4 regions of the Mesorhizobium sp. NZP2298 genome follow, and region 4 is predicted to be linked to each of the others. Evidence: riboswitches for the same ligand, from Rfam matches in the RefSeq annotation. Region 4 holds a riboswitch; each other region holds the start of a gene.
The links. Region 4 has a riboswitch for cobalamin ahead of EB231_RS01920 (aromatic ring-hydroxylating oxygenase subunit alpha). Riboswitches for the same ligand answer to the same signal wherever they lie in the genome.
Positions count from the first base shown of each region.

Region 1: another riboswitch for cobalamin. It lies ahead of metE (5-methyltetrahydropteroyltriglutamate--homocysteine S-methyltransferase); the one in region 4 lies ahead of EB231_RS01920 (aromatic ring-hydroxylating oxygenase subunit alpha).
Region 2: another riboswitch for cobalamin. It lies ahead of EB231_RS17640 (DUF1636 family protein); the one in region 4 lies ahead of EB231_RS01920 (aromatic ring-hydroxylating oxygenase subunit alpha).
Region 3: another riboswitch for cobalamin. It lies ahead of EB231_RS17855 (CbtB domain-containing protein); the one in region 4 lies ahead of EB231_RS01920 (aromatic ring-hydroxylating oxygenase subunit alpha).

Region 1 covers NZ_CP033365.1:6,785,826-6,790,996, forward strand. The annotation lists gene EB231_RS32270 (OmpW/AlkL family protein) at 1-669, shown strand, start outside; gene EB231_RS32275 (cytochrome P450 family protein) at 766-1,998, shown strand; partial or broken gene EB231_RS35005 (cytochrome P450) at 2,005-2,254, shown strand; cobalamin riboswitch at 2,529-2,728, shown strand; gene metE (5-methyltetrahydropteroyltriglutamate--homocysteine S-methyltransferase) at 2,845-5,171, shown strand, end outside.
Region 2 covers NZ_CP033365.1:3,645,037-3,650,207, forward strand. The annotation lists gene cobN (cobaltochelatase subunit CobN) at 1-1,264, opposite strand, end outside; gene cobW (cobalamin biosynthesis protein CobW) at 1,284-2,336, opposite strand; gene EB231_RS17640 (DUF1636 family protein) at 2,339-2,767, opposite strand; cobalamin riboswitch at 2,808-3,012, opposite strand; gene EB231_RS17645 (winged helix-turn-helix domain-containing protein) at 3,042-4,241, opposite strand; gene EB231_RS17650 (NADH-quinone oxidoreductase subunit A) at 4,630-4,995, shown strand; gene EB231_RS17655 (NuoB/complex I 20 kDa subunit family protein) at 4,986-5,171, shown strand, end outside.
Region 3 covers NZ_CP033365.1:3,689,781-3,694,951, reverse strand. The annotation lists gene cbiB (adenosylcobinamide-phosphate synthase CbiB) at 1-788, shown strand, start outside; gene cobO (cob(I)yrinic acid a,c-diamide adenosyltransferase) at 785-1,414, opposite strand; gene cobU (bifunctional adenosylcobinamide kinase/adenosylcobinamide-phosphate guanylyltransferase) at 1,416-1,931, opposite strand; gene EB231_RS17860 (CbtA family protein) at 1,924-2,730, opposite strand; gene EB231_RS17855 (CbtB domain-containing protein) at 2,746-2,925, opposite strand; cobalamin riboswitch at 2,962-3,159, opposite strand; gene EB231_RS17850 (aromatic ring-hydroxylating oxygenase subunit alpha) at 3,304-4,473, shown strand; gene EB231_RS17845 (MFS transporter) at 4,477-5,171, opposite strand, start outside.
Region 4 covers NZ_CP033365.1:423,903-429,073, forward strand. The annotation lists gene bglA (beta-galactosidase BglA) at 1-466, shown strand, start outside; gene EB231_RS01900 (ABC transporter ATP-binding protein) at 499-1,611, shown strand; gene EB231_RS01905 (DUF680 domain-containing protein) at 1,685-1,921, opposite strand; gene EB231_RS01910 (DUF680 domain-containing protein) at 1,990-2,193, opposite strand; gene EB231_RS01915 (DUF680 domain-containing protein) at 2,266-2,466, opposite strand; cobalamin riboswitch at 2,961-3,161, shown strand; gene EB231_RS01920 (aromatic ring-hydroxylating oxygenase subunit alpha) at 3,278-4,525, shown strand; gene EB231_RS01925 (hybrid-cluster NAD(P)-dependent oxidoreductase) at 4,546-5,171, shown strand, end outside.

The DNA.
Region 1 (5,171 bases), 970 kb from region 4:
GCGCGGGCAATGACAGCGGCTGTCGTCCTCATCGCTGCGGGACAGGCCGGCGCGGCAGATGTTGGGCAAGCCGCGAGCGTCCCGCAGGCAGAAGCCTGCGTCGCGGAAGCGCCAAGCCCCTGGCAGATCCGCCTGCGTGCGTTGGGGGTGATCACCGAGGATTCGGGCTATGTCAATGCGGTGCCCGGCTCCGGTCTTTCGTATTCGAACACCGTGACGCCGGAACTCGATATCTCATATTTCTTCACGGACAACATCGCCGCCGAACTCATACTCGGCACCACCTATGCCAACATCGACGGCCAAGGTGCGATCGGCGGGCTTGGCAAGGTCGGCAAGGTTTGGCTGCTGCCGCCAACGGTGACATTGCAGTATCATTTTACCGATTTCGACACCTTCAAACCCTATCTCGGCGCCGGCGTGAACTATACGATCTTCTATCATCAGCAAGCCGGCAGCGCCGATGATCTCAAGGTCAAGAACACATTCGGCGCCGCGCTGCAGGTCGGATTCGACTACATGGTGGACGAGCACTGGGGCGTCAACTTCGACGTGAAGAAGCTTTTCCTCAAGCCCGACTTCGACGTCACTGTCGCCGGCGCCAAGCTCACGGGCAAGGCCAAGCTCGATCCCTGGTTGATAGGCGCAGGTCTCACCTACCGCTTCTGAGGACGAACCACACAAAAGGGGCGCTTTTCGAAGTCCGCGCGCGGATCATCCGTGCCGAGAAGTGGACCCGCAATGGTTCTTAAAGGAGTTGTTGGCATGCGCGTAGAAAACGATCATTGCGACGTGATCGGTGTGCCGGCCGCTCCCACGCAACTTGATCGTCTTTCTTCTGCGATTCTGCAGCAGGGGGGGATGGCGCGAGTGTCGCTGCCAGGCGGTGTGGTGGCCTGGGCGGCAGGCCGTCACCAGACGCTCAGGCAGATGCTTTCCGACCAGCGTTTCAACAAGGACTGGCGACAGTGGCGGGCGGTGCAGGACGGCGAGATTCCCGAGGATCATCCGCTGATCGGGATATGCAAAGTGGACAACATGACCACGGCGCACGGCGCCGATCACCGTCGCTTGCGCGGCCTGCTGTCCAGCAGCTTCGCGCCTAGTCGTATCGCCTTGCTGGCGCCACGGATCGAACAATGCGTCGATCGACTCCTGGCCGAGATGGCGCAGCGCGGCGGCAGTGCCGATCTGATGTGCGAGTTCGCCGTTCCGCTGCCCACCAACGTGATTGCCGAACTGTTCGGTTTGCCGGACGAACAGCGTGAAGAGATCGTCGCGCTCACCTACAGCCTGGCCAACACCTCCGCCACAGCCGAAGAGGTGCGACAGACGCGGCAGCGCATCCCGGAGTTCTTCCGTCGCCTGATCGCGCTCAAGCGGGGCCAGCTCGGCGATGATCTGGCTTCGGCCCTGATCGTCGCCCGTGACAAAGGCGAGCTCGTTTCCGACACCGAGCTCATCGACATGCTGTTCATGGTGCTCTCTGCGGGCTTCGTGACCACCGCCGGCGTCATCGGCAATGGCGTGCTGGCATTGCTGACGCATCCGCAGCAACTGCACCTGGTGCGCAGCGGCCAAGTTCCTTGGTCACAGGCGATCGACGAGATCCTGCGCTGGGGCAGCTCAGCGGCCAATCTGCCGTTCCGCTATGCCACCCAGGACGTGGAGATCGACGGATGCATGGTCCGCCGCGGCGATGCCGTCCTGATGGCGTTCCATGCGGCGAACCGGGACGAAAAGGCCTTCGGTCCCGGCGCCGACAGGTTCGATGTCACCCGGCGGCACAACCCGCACCTGTCATTCGGCGAGGGGCCGCATTCCTGCCTGGGCGCTGCGCTGGCGCGCCTGGAATTGCGCTGCGCCTTCCCCGCGCTGTTCGGGCGGCTGGAGGATCTGGCCCTGACCATCGCTGCGGAGGACGTCGTCTACATGCCGTCTTACGTCATTCGCTGCCCGCAGCGCCTGCCGGTCAGCTTCCGCCCTTCCGTCGCTTAGAGAAGTGCGGCATTCACCCCGGATTCGGTGATTCTCGGTTCGCCGGGGTGGCTGGTCTCGCACGAGGGGGGCGAGCATGCCCGGTTACGCACGATCGTGGCGCCGGCCTTCAGCAATCGCAGGGTGAAGCTGCTCGCGCAGCAGGTCGAGGCGATCGCCGCGCAGTTGTTCGAGACGCTGGCGGCCCAGCCCCAGTTCCGCCGACCTGAGGCGCCACCTCTCCTTTCCGCTTCCGGACATGGTTATCAGCGTGCTGGAATGCGCAAGCACGCTGAGCGAAGCCGAGCGGGGAACAAATACCGGGATTCCCGGCGGACCGTGACGGCCTCGCCCCACTTTACGCTCTTGAGCCCGGCGACCTCGATCTGATCCGGCGTCGCCGATGAGGACAAGGACCTCTCCGAGCCTGCACTGATGTGAGGCCGCATCGTACACGGCTTTGGGCGAAAGAGACTGATCAGCGCAAGGGCACTATTCGCATCATCACATAAACATCTCGTTATATGTATTGACAAGGAGCGAAGCTGCTGTGATTGTGCGCATGTCGTGGTTCTCCGCGCGGCACTGCCGTAGCGGAGCTAAGAGGGAAGCCGGTGCGATGCCGGCGCTGCCCCCGCAACTGTTAGCGGCGAGCCAAGCCCATTGGTGTCACTGAGGCGAACGGCCTCGGGAAGACGGGCAGAGGCTTTGACCCGCGAGCCAGGAGACCTGCCACGACGAACAACGTCCACGGGCGGGGTGTCTCGGTGGCCGCGGTAGCCTGGCTTCGTGCCGCCTACTCGCGCGTTCCTTGTCCCCACGCCCCAACCATCGGGGTATGGCATGACTGTCTCTCAACAAATTCCAGTGGCAACGCTCGGCGTGCCGCGTATCGGTCGACGGCGGGAACTCAAATTCGCGCTTGAAAGCTACTGGTCCGGAAAATCTCCCGCTGCCGACCTGCTCGCGACGGCGAAGGCGCTACGCGCCGCCAGCTGGAGGGAGCAGCACGATCGCGGCGTGTCGAAAATCCCGTCCAACGATTTCTCACTTTATGACCATGTGCTCGACACCGTCGCCATGGTCGGCGCCGTGCCGGCACGATACACCTGGACTGACGGCGAGGTCCCACTCGATACCTATTTCGCAATGGCGCGCGGCAACCAAGATCAGGCCGCTGATTGCGGACATGCCGGTGACGAGCATGCGGCCAACGGGCATGGCCTTGCCGCGATGGAAATGACCAAATGGTTCGACACCAACTATCACTACATTGTGCCGGAACTTACCGACGATCAGAGCTTTGCCCTCTCGTCGGCGAAACCGGTCGATCATTTCCTCGAGGCCAAGGCGCTCGGCATCCACACGCGCCCGGTCCTGCTTGGACCGGTTACCTTTCTCAAGTTGGCGAAGTCACCTGAGGAAGGTTTCAACCCTATCGCGCTCCTGCCACGGCTGCTGCCCGTCTACGAGGAGCTCCTGCGGAGGCTGAAGCTCGCGGGAGCCGATTGGGTGCAGATCGATGAGCCGGCGCTCGTGGTCGATCTGGTTCCCAACGAACGGGATGCGCTCCAATTCGCCTACTGCCGGCTGTCAAAAGCAGCACCGGAGTTGAAGATCATGGTCGCTACCTATTTCGGATCGCTGGGAGACAATCTCGAGACCGCAATTTCTCTGCCCGTGGCGGGACTGCACGTCGATCTCGTGCGCGCTCCAGAGCAGTTGGAGACCGTCGGCCGGCTCGCGCAGAAGGAACTTGTGCTCTCGCTCGGGCTGATCGACGGCCGCAACGTCTGGCGCGCGAACCTGCCTGCCATACTTGACCGCATCAAGCCGATCGTCGCCGGCTGGCCGCTGGACCGCGTGGAGATCGCCCCGTCCTGCTCGATGCTGCATGTGCCGATCGACCTGGACATGGAGACGGCACTCGATGCGGACGTGAAATCGTGGCTCGCCTTCGCGGCGCAAAAAACCGACGAGCTGGTCGTGCTCGCCCGTGCCCTGGCTGAAGGCCGGGACGCGGTCGCCGCCGAACTAGAGGCGTCGGCTGAGGCTGCCGCCGCTCGCGCGACATCCGCTAAGGTGCATGATCCGCTCGTCGAAGGTCGGGTCGCCAGCATCAAGGTCGCCATGACGCGCCGGAAGAGCGCATTCGACGTGCGCTCCAAGCTTCAGGGCGACACGTTTGGCTTGCCATCCTTCCCCACCACGACGATCGGCTCCTTCCCGCAAACAGCCGAGGTTCGCAAGGCGCGGGCAGCCCATGCCAAGGGCGAGCTGAGTTACGTCGACTATGAGGCCTTCCTGAAAAAAGAGATAGAAGCCGCCGTTCGCTGGCAAGAAGAGATCGGACTCGACGTGCTGGTCCACGGCGAATTCGAGCGCAACGATATGGTGCAGTATTTCGCCGAGCAGCTCCGCGGCTTTGCCTTCACGCAGCATGGGTGGGTGCAGAGCTATGGCTCGCGCTTTGTGCGACCCCCGATCATCATTGGCGATGTGTCGCGACAAAATCCGATGACACTACACTGGTGGCGATACGCCCAGTCGCTGACGCCAAAGCCGGTGAAGGGCATGCTTACCGGCCCGGTGACGATCCTCAACTGGTCCTTCGTCCGAGACGACCTTCCGCGCTCAGCCGTCTGCCGCCAAGTCGCGCTCGCCATTCGCGATGAAGTGAGCGACCTCGAAAAGGCCGGCGCCAGGATGATCCAGATCGACGAAGCCGCACTGCGCGAGGGCTTGCCGCTTCGTGAGGCCGACTGGGAAACCTATCTCGACTGGGCCGTCGAATGCTTCCGGCTGGCTTCAACGGCGGTTGGCGATGCGACCCAGATTCACACCCATATGTGCTATTCCGAGTTCGGCGACATCGTGGACGCGATTGCTGCAATGGATGCCGATGTGATCTCCATTGAAACCTCGCGCTCGCAGATGGAACTGCTCGATACGCTGCGAACCTTCAAGTATCCGAACGAGATCGGTCCCGGCGTCTATGACATTCACTCGCCGCGGGTCCCGGAAGTGGGCGAAATTTCCAACCTCATCATGCTTGCGCGCGAGCGATTGTCGGATGGCCAACTGTGGGTGAATCCCGACTGCGGTCTCAAAACGCGCAGGTGGGAGGAGGTCCGCCCTGCCCTGGTGAACATGGTGGCTGCGGCACGCGCAATTCGGGAAAAAGCGCAGACGGC
Region 2 (5,171 bases), 3.2 Mb from region 4:
GCGATTTCGGAATCCCCTCAACGCCATAACCCTGCTCCTTCAGGTCATGCAGCATCGCCAGCACGCTGGACGGCACATCGAGGCCGACGGCATATCCCGTGCGGCCCGGTGCGCTTGGATAGTCCGGGATCAGGATGACAAGCTTGCGCTCGGCGCGTGGCGTGTCCTGCAGCTTGATGAAGGCCACCACGCGATCCGCCACCTGCGCCACGCGATCCGGCTCCGGCCGGTTGGCGAAGGCACGGTGGCCAAGTGCCGGATCGACATCGCTTTCGCCCTTGAAGGAAATGGCGCCGGCGAGGATGCGGCCGTCCAGTTCTGGCAGCACGACATGCATGGCGAGGTCGGCGGGCGCCACGCCGCGCTGGTTGTTTTCCCAGACGTCGCGGCGGGTGGTGGCGACGATGACCTGGAAGACGGGCACGCCGGCACGGTCGAATAGGGTTTCGACGCCGGGTTCGGCACCGGAGGCGAAGGCGGTCGCGGTGATGATGGCGGCGGGTTTCAGCGCGGCGAACGCGGTTTCCACAAAGGCGAGTGACGCCGGCTCTTTCAGGCTGGAGACGAAGATGGGGACCGGGAGGATGCCGCGTTGGCGCAGCGCCTCAAAAAGGGCATCGATCGGCGCGACATCGGCGGCAAGAAGCATCGAGCGGTAGAAGAGGATCGGTACCACCTTTCCCTCCACTTGCAGGGGGAGGGGGAGGACGCCGCGTGTGGGCTCGTAGTAGCCGGCTTTTGGCACCGCCACCGGCTCAACAACGGCCGCATCTTGTCCAGCCAGCCGCCCCAGCCTCTGCACCAGCGCGCTCATATTGGCCGGGCCGCCTTCGCGGAAATAGCCGAGCAACGCGTCCAATTCCTGGCGCGGCAGCGTCGAGGCTTCGATCAGCCTGAGATCCTCGTCGTGGCTTTCACCGGGAAGCAGCGCCAGTTTTATGCCGCGCTCGCGGGCGATCGAAGCCAACTGGTCGCAGCCATAGCGCCACCAATCGTGGCCGCCGAGGATGCGCACCAGGATGATCTTGGCGTGGCGGGCGACGCTGTCGACCCAGAGGTCGACGGACATGGGATGGCGCAGGTCGCGCAGCGCCGCCAGCCGCATCGAGGGCACGCGGCCGGCATCGGCCTTCCACGCCGCCGCCAGCCCGGCAAGATCGCTGTCGGTGAAGGACAGGGCCACGATATCCGCCGGCGTCTGCCGCAGATCGACCGGCTCGGCAAGATCGTCGAGCGAGGCGGAGGTCGTGGTGAGGATATGCATCGCGGCTCGTGTCTGAAAATCAGCCGGCGAGTATACGCTCGATTGCCGGGCGGTTCAGCCCCTTGAGGCCGATGACGACCAGGCGCGAACGGCGGTCGTCCTCGGCCGTCCAGGCGCGGTCATAGTAGTGATTGACGCGCGGGCCGACGGCCTGCAGCAGGAGCCGCATCGGCTTGCCGCCGACCTCGACGAAGCCTTTCACACGCAGCACGTTTTCCTGTTCGGCGGCGGCCGCGACGCGCTTTGCCAACTCGTCCGGATTGGCGATCGAGGGGATGTCGACGATGAAGGTATCGAAGTCGTCATGCTCGTGGTCGAAAGCGCCGTCATGATGCGACTTGCGGTTTTCGATATCGTTCTCGACAGCGAGACCGAGGCCGAGCAGCACCGAGGGGTCGACCTTGCCATGCGAGGTCGGCACGATCTTCACGGCGCGGGCGGAATGTTCGTTGATGATGGCGTTGGCGCGGGCCGAACCGGCGGCGTCCATCAGGTCGCTCTTCGACAGGATGATCAGATCCGCGCAAGCGATCTGATCCTCGAACACTTCCTCGACCGGGTCGTCATGGTCGAGGCTCTCATCCCCGGCGCGCTGCGCTTGCAAGGCGTCCATGTCGTTGGCGACGCGGCCTTCGGCCAATGCGGGGCCGTCGACCACGGCGATGACGCCGTCGACCGTCACGCGGCTCTTCACCGTCGGCCACTGGAACGCCTGGACCAGCGGCTTGGGCAGAGCGAGGCCCGAGGTTTCGATCAGGATGTGGTCGACCTTCGGCGTCAGCGACAGGATCTGGTCCAGCGCTGGCACGAAATCGTCTGCCACGGTGCAGCAGATGCAGCCATTGGCCAGTTCGACGATGTTCTCCTCCGGGCAGGTGTCGATGCCGCAGCCCTTCAAAATCTCGCCGTCGATGCCGATGTCGCCGAACTCGTTGACGATGATGGCAATACGCTTGCCGCCGGCGTTTTCCAGGAGATGGCGGACCAGCGTCGTCTTGCCGGCGCCGAGGAAGCCGGTGACGACGGTGCAGGGGACGCGGGAGAGATTGCCGGTCGAATTTGGGGCGCTCATGATCAATCCTTCAACAGGTCGAGGGGAGGAATGCGGGCCACGAGGCCGCGCTTGAGGGAATCGGGCCGGCCACGCCATGGAATGAGGCCGTCCGTCGAGGTGGCGAAGAGCTTGGCGCCGGTGACAAGGTCGGCGCCGCTGGCCGCGGTCAGGTCGCCGAAGACATAGCTCCAGCAGCCGTCGCGCAGGATGGCGGCGCTCAGCCGGTGCTTGCAATTGCCGAGGCATTCGACCGTGCGGACGCGGATGTCGTCGCCGGCCGCGGCGCGGCGCGTGTCCTCAGCCAGCAGTTCGCCGGCGCGGGGATGCGCGTCCGAGCCGGTCTCGTCGCGACAGGAGGCGCAGACGATGATGGTGACGCCGGCCAAGGCTTCGCCGTCGGCGGACGAATTGTCCGCTGTGCCAGCCGAAAAACTGCCGTTCTGGTCCAAAAAACCGGGCTCCTTGCCCGGAAACCCGCCGGGCGATCGGATTCTTTTGTCGCAGACGGCAGGTCTCCTGGCTCGCGGATCATCGCCTTGGGTGCCGCCTTCCCGGGAATTCCCAGTGGCTTTCGGCCTTGGCTCTTCGCTTACAGTTGCGGGGACAGCCGCGGATTTGAGATTTTTCACCTCGCACCGCATTCCCTCTTAGCCCCTGCCGTTGCGGGCAAGGGACCGTCTGGACGGGATTTAGGCTTTTGCAGGCAGCGGTGTCAACGCGGGCTTACGACACGACGATGTCGGCCAGCGCCGGGCCCAGATCGCCTGCCGGCGTCACGTCCATGCGTTCAAGGCCAAGCCAGCCCTGCATCTGCTTCAATTCCTCGAAGAGCTGCGCGGCGGTATCAGGCGGGGCGCCGGGCTCGGGGTAGGCGGCATGGACGCGCAGGACGCTGGCCGGCCGGTCTGCCTTGAGGTCGACGCGCGCCACGATCTTGTCGCCGAGCAGGAAGGGGAGGACGTAGTAGCCGTATTGGCGCTTTTCAGCCGGCGTGTAGATTTCGATGCGGTAGTGGAAATCGAACAGCCGCTCAGAGCGCGAGCGCTCGAAGACGACCGGGTCGAACGGCGCCAACAGCGCGCGGGCCTCGATTTTCCGGGGCAGGCGCGCGTCCTTGTGAAGGTAGGCCGGCTTGTCCCAGCCTTCGACGCGCACCGGCAGCAACTCGCCCAACTCGACCAGTTCCTCCAGCCGGCCTTTCATATCGGCCGGCGACAGCCGGAAATAGTCGCGCAGGTCGCCCGATGTCGCCACGCCATGGGCGCGGGCCGAGATGCGCAGCAATTCGCGATGCGCGTCCTCGGCCGGGGGCGCCGGCAGATCGAGGATCGCCTGCGGCAGCACCCGCTCTGGCAAATCGTAGAAGCGCTCGAAGCCGCGGCGGTGCGCCGTGGTGATGCGCCCGGCCCAGAACAGCCATTCGAAGGCGTGCTTGGCATGGCTCCAGCCCCACCAGCCGCCCGAACCTTTCTGGCCTTCGAGCGCCGACGCGGCGATCGGGCCGAGCTCGACGACCGCGCGGTAAATGTCTTCTATATAGGCGGCGTGTTCGCGACCCCATTTGGCCAGCCCCAGATACATTTCATCGCCTTGCTCGGCGCGCTGCATGCGCCAGCGCATCAGCGGGTAGGTCTCGACCGGCAGGAACGAAGCCTCATGCGCCCAGTATTCGAAGACAGTGCGCTTGCGAGTCACGGCGGCATTGTCGAGCAAAGCGAACGGGTAGGGACCCAGGCGCGAATAGAGCGGCATGTAATGAGCACGCACCACCGCGCTGACGGAATCGATCTGCAGCAGGCCGGTACGGGAAAGCACACGGGCGAAATGGCGGCGGTCGGGTGTGCCATTTGGGCGCGGATCGAGGAACCCTTGAGCGGCGAGTGCAATGCGGCGGGCGGCGGCGAGCGAGATTTTTTCCTTCATGCAGGCATCACTCTGAGGGGCTTCGGCTGTGGGTCGGGTCTTTGTCTGGGCAGGTTCTTGTCGCAAAATCGGGTCCGCTTTTGCGGAACCTGCATGGTGATTCCAACCCATGCTAGCAGGGTTTTGGCGGCAACCATGTCAGGAGAGAAAAGTGGAGTAAAAGACGAAGGAAATCAAACAGGAGCGGATCGGACCAGTTTCTCCGGATATGCCGTCCAGGTCGGCGTTTTGAACAAGGTTTGACTTGCTTCGCTGGAAGTGCTGCGCTAACCCTCGCCGCGTTGCAGCATAGGCCCCTTAAAACGGTTCAGCGGTTAAACTGTCACGCTTCCGCATTAAGGTCCGGTGCTGTAATCAAAGTGGATTGGCGCCAACGGAAAACCGCTGCATGAACGCACTTCTCAGTTCGTACCTGCCCATCGTCCTGTTCATAGGCGTGGCACTGGTCGTCGGCCTGGCGCTGCTGGCCGCCCCGTTCCTGGTGGCCTACCGCAATCCCGATCCCGAAAAGCTTTCCGCCTACGAGTGCGGTTTCAACTCGTTCGACGACGCCCGCATGAAATTCGACATCCGTTTCTACCTGGTGTCGATCCTGTTCATCATCTTCGACCTGGAGGTGGCCTTCCTGTTTCCCTGGGCCGTGTCCTTCTCGAAGATCGGCATGCTCGGCTTCTGGTCGATGATGGTGTTTTTGGCGGTGCTGACCATCGGCTTTGCCTATGAATGGAAAAAAGGAGCGCTGGAATGGGATTGAACGACAGTTCAGGCACCCTCGTCGCGCCGAAGCCGAAGGGCATCATCGATCCCAACACCGGCAGGCCGGTGGGGGAGGACGATCCCTTCTTCCTCGAAATCAACAATGAGCTTGCCGACAAAGGCTTTCTGGTCACCTCGACCGAGGCGCTGATCACCTGGGCGCGCAGCGGCTCG
Region 3 (5,171 bases), 3.3 Mb from region 4:
TGGTCATCGTGCTGGTGCCGGCGGCGATCGGCCTTTGCGTACAGCTTGTCCTGCTCTGGTTCGTTCCCCTGGGACTGATCGTTGCCGCCCTTCTGGCGACATCGCTTCTGTCGCAGAAGAGCCTTTACGAACATGTCGAATCCGTCGCCGACGCGCTCGATACAGGCGGGCTGGCCATGGGCCGTGTCGCCGTCTCGCGAATCGTTGGCCGTGATCCCGAAGCGCTCGACCGCGCCGCCGTCTGCCGTGCGGCGATCGAAAGCCTGGCGGAGAATTTTTCCGACGGGATCGTCGCTCCCGCCTTCTGGACCGGTGTCGGCGGGCTGGCCGGCGGCGCCGCCTACAAGGCCGCCAACACCGCCGATTCGATGATCGGCCACCGCACCCCGCGCCACGAGGCCTTCGGCTGGGCGGCGGCGCGCTTCGACGACTGGATCAACCTGCCGGCCTCTCGGCTGACGGCGCTGCTGATCGTGCTGGCGGCTTTCCTGGTCAGGGACGCCGATCCCCGCAGCGCCTGGCACGCGGTGTGGCGCGACGCGAAAAAACATCGCTCGCCCAACGCCGGCTGGCCGGAAGCGGCCATGGCCGGCGCGCTCGGTCTGGCACTGGCCGGGCCGCGCAGCTATGGCGGCGTGCTGGTCGATGATGTCTTCATGGGTGAAGGCGGCCGCCGCGACGTCGACAGCGGCGACATCAGGCGGGCGCTGAAACTCTACCGCGTCGCTGACTATCTGCTGATCGCGCTGTTCGGCTTGGTCTCGGTTGTCGCGGTTCTGGCGTTCTAGAACTCGATCCCCTGCTGGGCTTTCACGCCTGCCGAAAAGTGGTGCTTGGTCACGGCCATTTCGGTGACCAGGTCGGCCGCTTCGACCAGTGCCGGCTTGGCGTTGCGGCCAGTGACGACGACATGCAGTCCCTCGCGACGCGCTTTCAGCGCTGCGACCACCTTGTCGAGATCGAGATAGTCGTAGCGCAATGCGATATTGAGCTCGTCGAGCACGACAAGGCTGATGGACGGATCGGCCATCAACTCCAGCGCCTTGGCCCAGGCGGCTTCGGCAGCGGCGATATCGCGTTTCAGATCCTGCGTCTCCCAGGTGAAGCCCTCGCCCATCGCGTGCCAGACGACGCGGTCGCCGAAGGTTGCGAAAGCATCCTTCTCGCCCGTGTGCCACTTGCCCTTGATGAACTGGACGACGCCGACGCGCTTCCCATAGCCGAGCATGCGGAGCGCCAAACCGAACGCTGCTGTCGTCTTGCCCTTGCCCGGGCCGGTGTTGACGATCAGCAGGCCCTTCTCGATCGTCTTGGCCGCCACCTCGGCGTCCTGCACCGCCTTGCGCTTGGCCATCTTGGCGCGGTGGCGCTCTTCGTCCCGGTCTTCGGTGGTCTTGCCGTCGATATCGGTCATCTCATTTCACCTTGAGTGGCAGCCCCGCCACCATCAGCAGCACCGTATCGGCGATCGCCGCGATCTGCTGGTTGAGTCGACCGGCCTCATCACGAAAGCGGCGCGACAGCGCATTGTCCGGCACGATGCCTTGCCCGACTTCGTTGGATACCACGAACCACGGCCCGCGAGGTCGCGACAACACATCCGCCAGCCGCCGGCACTCAAACCCAAGGTCATGGTCTGCCAGCAAGTGATTGGTCAGCCACAGCGTCAGGCAGTCGACCAGCACCGGGTGGCTATCGGGCAAGGCCTCGAGCGCGCCGGCGAGGTCGAGCGGCGCATCGATAGTCGTCCAGCCCGCGCCGCGCCGCGCCCGATGCAGCGCTATGCGCTCGCGCATCTCGTCGTCATAGGCTTGCGCGGTGGCGATATAGGCCCATGGCGAGGGCAACGCCGTCGCCAGGGTTTCGGCGTGCGCGCTCTTTCCCGAGCGCGCACCACCAATGATGAAGCTCAGCTTGCCGCGATCAGGCAAAGCTGTCGCGCAGGCTGGTCGCGGTGCCGGTGAAGCGTCCGCGCACCACGCCGACGACGGCGCCAAGCATCAGCCAGAACACCAGATTGGTCAGCGTCACCGCCACCACGAACTGGTGGTGCAGGCCTTCCGGGATCGGTGTCTCGAAGCTATCGGGCTGCGGCGCGCCGACGATGTGCGGCGCCACGATCAGCAGCACGGCAAGGATGGCAAGCGGCAACGACTTGCGGAACGCGATCAGGCCAAGCCCGATGGCGGTCGCGACCACCGTTGCCACCCACCAGATCTGGCGCTGCGTGAGGTCGGCCGCCGGCATGGCCGGCAGTTCCGGCGGCAGGCCGAGGCCGGGCGCCAGCGTGAAAACGGCAAAGCCGGCCAGGCCCCAGAACACGCCCTGGCGCCAATTGCCGATGCCTCCGGCGAATTCCGAAACAGCGACCAGGATCAGCGCGAAGCCGATGCCGGTAACGACGTTGGACACCACGTTGAAGGCAAAACGTTCGAAGCCGTCGGCAGGCGCCCAGCCCTCGTCCTCGGCCGGAACAGCCGCTGCGGCCGGAGCCGGGGTGGCAGCGCTCATGGCATTCGATGCTGGCGCGGCGGAACTCATTGCGTTGCCGCTGGCGGCATCAGCCGGCGCCGTGGCATGGTCATGGCTATGGCCGCCTTCGGCCTGTTCGTAGACTTCCGCCTTGAGGATCAGCGGCACGGTGGCATAGGCCTGCATGCAGGCGAGAACGACGCCGGCCACGAGCCCTGCGATCGCCGCGATGAACACGACGTTGCGAAACAGATTCATGATGTCAGATCCTCGTCAGTGGCAGGGAAACGCCATCGAATGCCGGTTGTCATGACCGGCATTGTGGACCGCATCGATATGCGAGAAGCCGACGAAGCCGATGATGAAGGTGCCGAGCAGCGCGGCGAGCGCCAGCTGCATGAAGCGCGACTGCGAGGAAACGGAGGCGCCGAGAGAGACGGAAGCGGTAGTCATGTCTTGTCCTTTCACCCTCCACCCGAGGGCATCGAAGTCAGTTTCCTGTCGCCGGCAGGTCTCCTGGCTCACGGATCAGCGCCCTTCCCCACCTTCCCGAAGACAAATCTTCAGTGGCATATGGAGAGGACTACCGCATACAGTTGCGGGGGCAGCAACGGCATTGGGCAACAAGTCAGCCCGCACCGCATTCCCTCTTGGCTCCAAAATGGAACCGACGACATCGGCGACTATAGGCAGAATCATCGCCTCCGGCAAACCAAATTCCGCCGGTAACCAGCGCGATTACGCCATGCCGCCCACATCCGCCGTCATCGGCACCACAATTGACAATTATGCTGGCCGGGTGTCGGCTGGCCTCTTCACAGGAAGCCAGCCATGCAGCCAATTGCCAGCGAGCGCCATCCCTATAACGGCCTGACCCAAACCGAACCCACCCTGCCCTCATCGGCCTATTGGGATGCAGCGGCCTATCAACTGGACCTCGATGCCATCTGGTACAAGAACTGGCTGCTGGTCTGCCGCGAGGCCGATCTGGCCCAACCGCTGGCCTTTCGCCGATTCCGCATCGGCACGCAGGACATCATCGTGCTGCGCGACGACACCGGCGCGTTACGGGCCTTCCACAACACGTGCCGGCATCGCGGCTCCCAACTTTGCCAGGAGAGCGAGGGCCGGCTGAAGGCGCGGCTGATCACCTGCCCCTATCATGCCTGGTCTTATTCGCTGCGCGGCGACCTCGTGCGCGTGCCGTCGAAATCATTGCCGGACGGCTTCGACAAGGCCGACCATCCGCTCCATCGCGTCGCACTTTCGGTATGGCGCGGCTTCGTGTTCATCAATTTGCAGGAGGACGCGGCGGGCTCCGCGCAGGCATCCTTCGACCCGGCCTCCGGCAATCTCGGCAACTGGCCTCTGGAAACGCTGGTGGCAGGCCATGTGCTGCGCAAGGTGATGCACTGCAACTGGAAGATCTTTTGGGAGAACTTCAACGAGTGCCTGCATTGTCCGGGCGTCCACAAGGACCTGTCGCGGCTGGTGCCGATCTATGGCCGCGGCCTGATGAGCCGGCATGACGACCCCGAATGGACCCGCCACGCCGACAATGACGCGCCGGAGTTTTCCGGTGGTCTGCGGGCGGGCGCCGAAACCTGGTCGAGCGACGGCAAGACCCATGGGCCGGTCTTCTCGGGATTGACACCAGCCGAACGCGCCGCCGGCCAGACCTACGCCACCAGCCTGCCCTCGATGTTCATCGTCGGCCATGTCGACTATGTCAGGACCGTTCGGCTGGTGCCGCTCGGGCCGGAACAGACGGAACTTGTCTCCGAATGGCTGTTCGCGCCCGAAGCGCTGGCCGCGACCGACATCGACAACATCATCGCCTTCGGCACACAGGTGCTGGAGGAGGATGCGGCGATCTGCGAGGTCAACCAGAGAGGCCTGCGCTCGATGCGGCACGCCGCCGGCGTGCTGATGCCCGAGGAATATGAACTGCACCGCTTCCACAACTGGGTGCGCGAACACCACGCAACGCTTTCGCCGTGATCCTCACAGTGACTTCGGCAGATAGCGCCAGGTCACGAAGCCGCACGCCGCCGCCAGCAGGCCGAGCGTGACGAACACCGAACCCAGCCCGAAGAAAGCCAGCACCACTGAATAGACCAGAGGCGGCGTCAGTTCGGAAAAATCGAGATAGGTGCGGTAGACCGCAGCCATCTGCGGCCGTTCATAAGATCGTACCGAACGCATGAAGGCGGTCGAACCCAAGGCGTCGAGCGCGATGGTGAAGAAGGCGCCGCACAACAGGAAGGCGCCGGTGAGCAGCGGCACGCTCTCGCCCACCGCGCCTGCCGCCATAAGCGTTGCCGACATGGCGAAATAGGCAAAGGTCATGGTCATGCGACCGCCAAAGCGTTTTCCGGCCTTGCCCCAGAAGATGGCCATGAACAGCAGCGCATTGCCGGCGGAGACCAAGAGGCCGCCGGCCAGCTCGCCCTGGCCGGTGATCACCATGAACAGCGGCCCATAGACGAAGAACGTCGTCCAGAAGCAGGAGCGGCCAAAGGCGATCAGCCAGGCAAGCCTCAATCTGGGCTGCGCGATGAAGCGGCCGATATTGGCGAGCGGATTGGCCGGCCGGGTCTTGCCGGGCCGGATCGACTGGTTGTCGCCCAGCCGATAGGTCCAGAACAACGCCAGCAAGGCCAGCGCGAACACCGCCACCGCTCCATGCGCCGCGTAGA
Region 4 (5,171 bases):
GCAAGACCCCTATGGCATCCGCTTCTGGCCGGAATTCAAGGGCCGCGACGGCTGCCGCACGCCCATGGTGTGGGATGGCAGCGCCAAGAATGGCGGTTTTTCCCAGGCAAAGCCGTGGCTGCCGGTGCCGGCAAAACATCTGGCGCAGGCGGTCAATGTGCAGCAGGGCGACCAGGCTTCGCTGCTCGAACACTACCGGCGCTTCCTCACCTTCCGCCGTGCCCATCCGGCGCTGGCCAAGGGCGATATCACCTTCATCGAAAGCGAAGGCGACACCGTCGCGTTCACGCGTCGGGCGGGCAATGAGCAAGTCGTCTGCGTCTTCAACCTCGGCGCCAAACCGGCCAAGGTTGACCTTGGCGGCCCATCACTGCAACCTTTGCCGGGACACGGGTTTTCCGGACAGGCGAGCACCGGTTCGATCGAACTGGGCGGTTATGGCGCCTGGTTCGGGCGCATCGACTGAATCTTTTTTGAGCGATCACTGGGAGGAAACCAATGGCCGATGTCAATTTGAGACAAGTGAAGAAGTCCTACGGCAATCTCAACATTCTCCACGGCATCGACCTCGATATCAAATCGGGCGAGTTCATCGTCTTCGTCGGTCCATCGGGCTGCGGCAAGTCGACCTTGCTGCGTTCGATCGCCGGGCTCGAGGAAATCACTTCGGGTGAGCTCAAGATCGACGGCGAGGTGGTCAACGACGTGCCGCCGTCGAAGCGCGGCATCGCCATGGTGTTCCAGTCCTATGCGCTCTATCCGCACATGACCGTCTACGACAACATGGCGTTCTCGATGAAGATCGGCAAGGAGAACAAGGCCGAGATCGACCGCCGCGTGCGTCAGGCGGCGGAAATCCTGCAACTGACCAAGTATCTCGACCGGCTGCCCAAGGCGATGTCGGGTGGGCAGCGCCAGCGCGTCGCCATCGGCCGCGCCATTGTGCGCAATCCGAAAGTGTTCCTGTTCGACGAGCCGCTCTCCAACCTTGACGCCGCACTGCGCGTCGCCACGCGCATCGAGATCGCCAAGCTCAAGGAATCGATGCCCAACACGACCATGATCTACGTCACCCACGACCAGGTCGAGGCGATGACGCTGGCCGATCGCATCGTCGTGCTCAAGGACGGGCACATCGAACAGGTCGGCACGCCGATGGATCTCTACAAGAAGCCCGGCAATCTGTTCGTCGCCCAGTTCATCGGCTCGCCGGCCATGAACATCCTGCCGGCGACGATCGACAAATCAGGCAGCCCGACCGTCGTCAGCCATGTCGGCGGGCGCAAGGCTACGGTGCCGATCACGACGCCGGCCTCGGCGAAGGGTACGGCTGTAAGCTTCGGCGTGCGGCCGGAGGACCTGATCATCGCCACCGGCGCGGATTATCTGTTCGAGGGAACGGTCGATTACGTCGAGCAGCTCGGCGAGGTTCAACTGGTCTATGTCGACATCGGCCGCGCCGACCTGCCTCTGGTGACCAAGCTGCCGGGCAATGTCGAGGTCAAGCGCGGCTCGACGCTGCGGCTGACAGCCAATGCCGAGGACTTGCATATCTTCGACACGGACGGGCGGTCCTTCGCGCTGCATGAAGCGGAAGCAAAGGCGGCTTAAGAGGCCTGTCTGGACAGCAAAAAAAGAGCGGCGGGCAAGGCCCGCCACTCTTTTTTAGGATCGACTTTGGCTGTTAGTGGCCGAAGAGATTCCGGTCAGCGCCCTGGGGTGCCGACTTCTGCGCGTCGCCCGACGAATTGAGCAGCTTATAGACGGGCGAATCGCCGTTGCGGATCGAAGCCGTACGTGAGTTGTCGACCGAAGTCGCGGCAGGCTGGTTGGCGCCATTGGAGCCGTAGTTGTCGCTGCCGGCGAAAGCGCTGCCGGAGAGAGCCAGAACGGCGGCGGCAGCAATGATGATCTTGTTCATTTCAAGTCTCCTGAATTTCAAGTTTCAACGGGGCGGCAGGCGGGCCCGCCACCCCGGAGAATCGGCTGTTAGTGGCCGAAGAGATTGCGGTCGGCACCCTGGACGGGTGTCTGGGCAGCCGGTTCCGACTTCTTGATCGAAGCGGTGTAAGAGCTGTCGGTCGAAGTAACAGCGGGCTGGTTGGCGCCATTGGAGCCATAGTTGTCGCTGCCGGCGAAGGCGCTGCCGGAGATAGCCAGGACGGCGGCGGCAGCAAGGATGATCTTCTTCATTTCAAGTCTCCTGAATTCTTCGAGTTCCGCCAAGGCGGCGAGCCGAGCCCACCGCCTGCTGGAAATCGACTGTTAGTTGTTGCCGAAGAGGTTGCGATCGGCACCCGTGACAGGCGCCTGAGCAGCCGGCTCCGACTTCTTGGTCGAAGCGGTATACGAACCGTCGACGGCAGCAGTGGCTGCAGGTGCATTCGAACCATAGTGATCGCTACCAGCGAAGGCGCTGCCGGAAATGGCCAGAAGGGCGGCGGCAGTGAGAACAATCTTTTTCATTTTTGGTACTCCAGTATTTTTCCGTCCGTCTAGCGGCGTGTCTTGGGATTAAAATCGCGTCGTTCGGACAGCCCCGATGTGGGAAAGCCAGGCGGCCGTTTCCAATCACGAAGTTGTTCCGTGTGGACCAAGAGTCCACCACTTGAAATTGTACCAAAGCCTTCCGGATCAAACATTTTTCTTTTTGATATCAATCGATTAGATAAAATCGGCAACGCGATCACCTGAGGTATCGGAGGCTCAGCGTTCACACCCTGCTGTACGCACCGTCAACAGAAACGAACCGTTCGGTTCGATTTTAGAATCTGCTAATAGTCACTTTTCGAAACCGTTAACCTTTCTTGCTTCGATTCCGGGGCGATTTCGATAGCCGGCACCGTCGTCACCGAGACGCGTTTCGTGGCCGTTGTTCCCGGCCCGCTCGCTGCGCAAGCGTGTCGCGGCACATGGATGCGATGTCGCTTTCATGCCGATGTGGCATGCGCTGTCGTGATTAGATCATGGCCATCTCGGGTGCCGCTTCGTGACGACGGGGCGGAGAATTGGGAAGCCGGTCAAAGTCCGGCGCTGCCCCCGCAACGGTGGTGGAGTTCAAGTCGCAACGGGAGACCACTGGGCGAAAGCCTGGGAAGGTGTAGCGACCGTCCGAAAGGACACTCCAGAGCCCGGAAACCAGCCCGAGATTTTTGAACTCGACTGATCGCGGTGGGCGGTCAAGAGGTGGATAGTGCATGACCGGCGCTTCGCCGGGACTGCATCCGATCCTTCCTCCATCACCACCATAGTCAGTCCTTAAACACGAGGACAGGACATGGATGTGCGCAACGATATGCTGAGGCTCCTGGACAGCCGCAGAGAGGGTTTCTCGCTCGAGCAGCCCTTCTACACCGACCCGGACTATTTCAAGCTCGACATGGAGCTGATCTGGTACCGCGACTGGCTTTTCATCGGCCATGATTGCGAATTGCCCAAGCCCGGCAGCTTCATCACCGTACAGGTCGGCGACTACCCGGTCGTGCTGGTGCGCGATCAGCAGGGCAAGATCAACGCCTTCCACAATTCCTGCCGCCATCGCGGAAGCCGGGTCTGCAACACGGACAAGGGCACGGCCGCCAAACTTGTCTGTCCCTATCACCAGTGGACCTATGAGCTCGACGGTCGCCTGCTGTTTGCCCGCCAGATGGCCGACGGTTTCGACAAGAGCCAGTTCGGGCTGAAGCCGGTCGCCTGCGAAAGCGTTGCCGGCTACATCTTCATCTGCCTGGCGAAGGAGCCAGCCGACTTCGCGCCGATGCGGGCGATGATCGAACCCTATCTCAAGCCGCACCGGCTCAGCGAGGCAAAGATCGCCTTCGAGAGCACCATCGTCGAAAAGGGCAATTGGAAGCTCGTCTGGGAAAACAACCGAGAGTGCTATCACTGCGCGGGCAATCATCCGGAGCTGTGCAAAACCTTCCCGGAAGCACCGACCGTGACCGGCGTGCAAGGCGCCGACAGCGATCCGGAGATGCTGGCGCACTGGGCCAAATGCGAAGCGGTCGGCCTGCCGAGCAAGTTCCGCATCGACCCGGCGGGGCAATACCGAGCCACGCGGGCGCCGCTGCTGCGCGATGCGGTCAGCTACACGATGAACGGCAAGCGGGCGGTGAGGAAGAACCTCTCCGACAGCGTCTCGGCCGACCGTATCGGCACATTGATGCACTATCACTACCCGACGACCTGGAACCATATCCTCATCGACCATGCCGTCACCTTCCGCGTGCTGCCGATCAGCGCCACCGAAACCGCCGTGACGACCAAGTGGCTGGTGCACAAGGATGCGGTCGAGGGCGTCGACTACGATCTTGCCGAGCTCACCCATGTGTGGACCGAGACCAACGATCAGGACCGCCGCATCGTCGAGGAAAACGCCCTCGGCATCCTGTCGCCGGCCTATGAGCCCGGCCCCTATTCGGAGCTGCATGAGGGCGGCGTGATCCAGTTCGTCGACTGGTACGCCCGCTTCATCGGCCCGCGCCTCGCCGAAGGCGGCCGGCCGGCGCTGCGCAGCGTCGCCTGAGAGGTTGAGGGATGAATGCGATGACCGACCTTGGCCTCTATCGCCATCTCGATCAGATGGCGCCCTGGAACGACAGGCTGCAGGTGCTGGAAGTGATCGGCGTCAGCGACGAGGCGCCTGACGTCAAGACCTTCACGTTCCGATCCGACAACCAGACCTGGTTCCGCTACAAGCCGGGCCAGTTCGTGACGCTGGAGCTACCTGTACCGGACGGGCCGCTGATGCGCACCTATACGCTGTCCTCCTCTCCGTCGCGGCCCTTCTCTATCGCGGTCACGGTGAAGGCGCAGGCCGGCAGCATCGGCACGCGATGGATGTTCGATCACCTGACACCCGGTTCGCACGTCAAGGCCTATGGGCCGAGCGGCGACTTTTCGCTGCACAGCCATCCGGCGGCCAAATACCTGTTCATCTCGGCCGGGTCCGGCGTGACGCCGATGATGTCGATGCTGCGCTGGCTGAACGACTGCGCGCCATGGACCGATGTCGGCTTCGTCAATTGCGCGCGTCGCGCCGAAGAGATCATTTTCCGCAAGGAGCTTGAGCTGCTCGGCGGTCATATGCCAGGCCTGTCGCTGGGCTTCATGATCGAGGAGCGGTCAAGCCGCGAGGGCTGGTATGGCCATATGGGCCGTATCGACGCCAT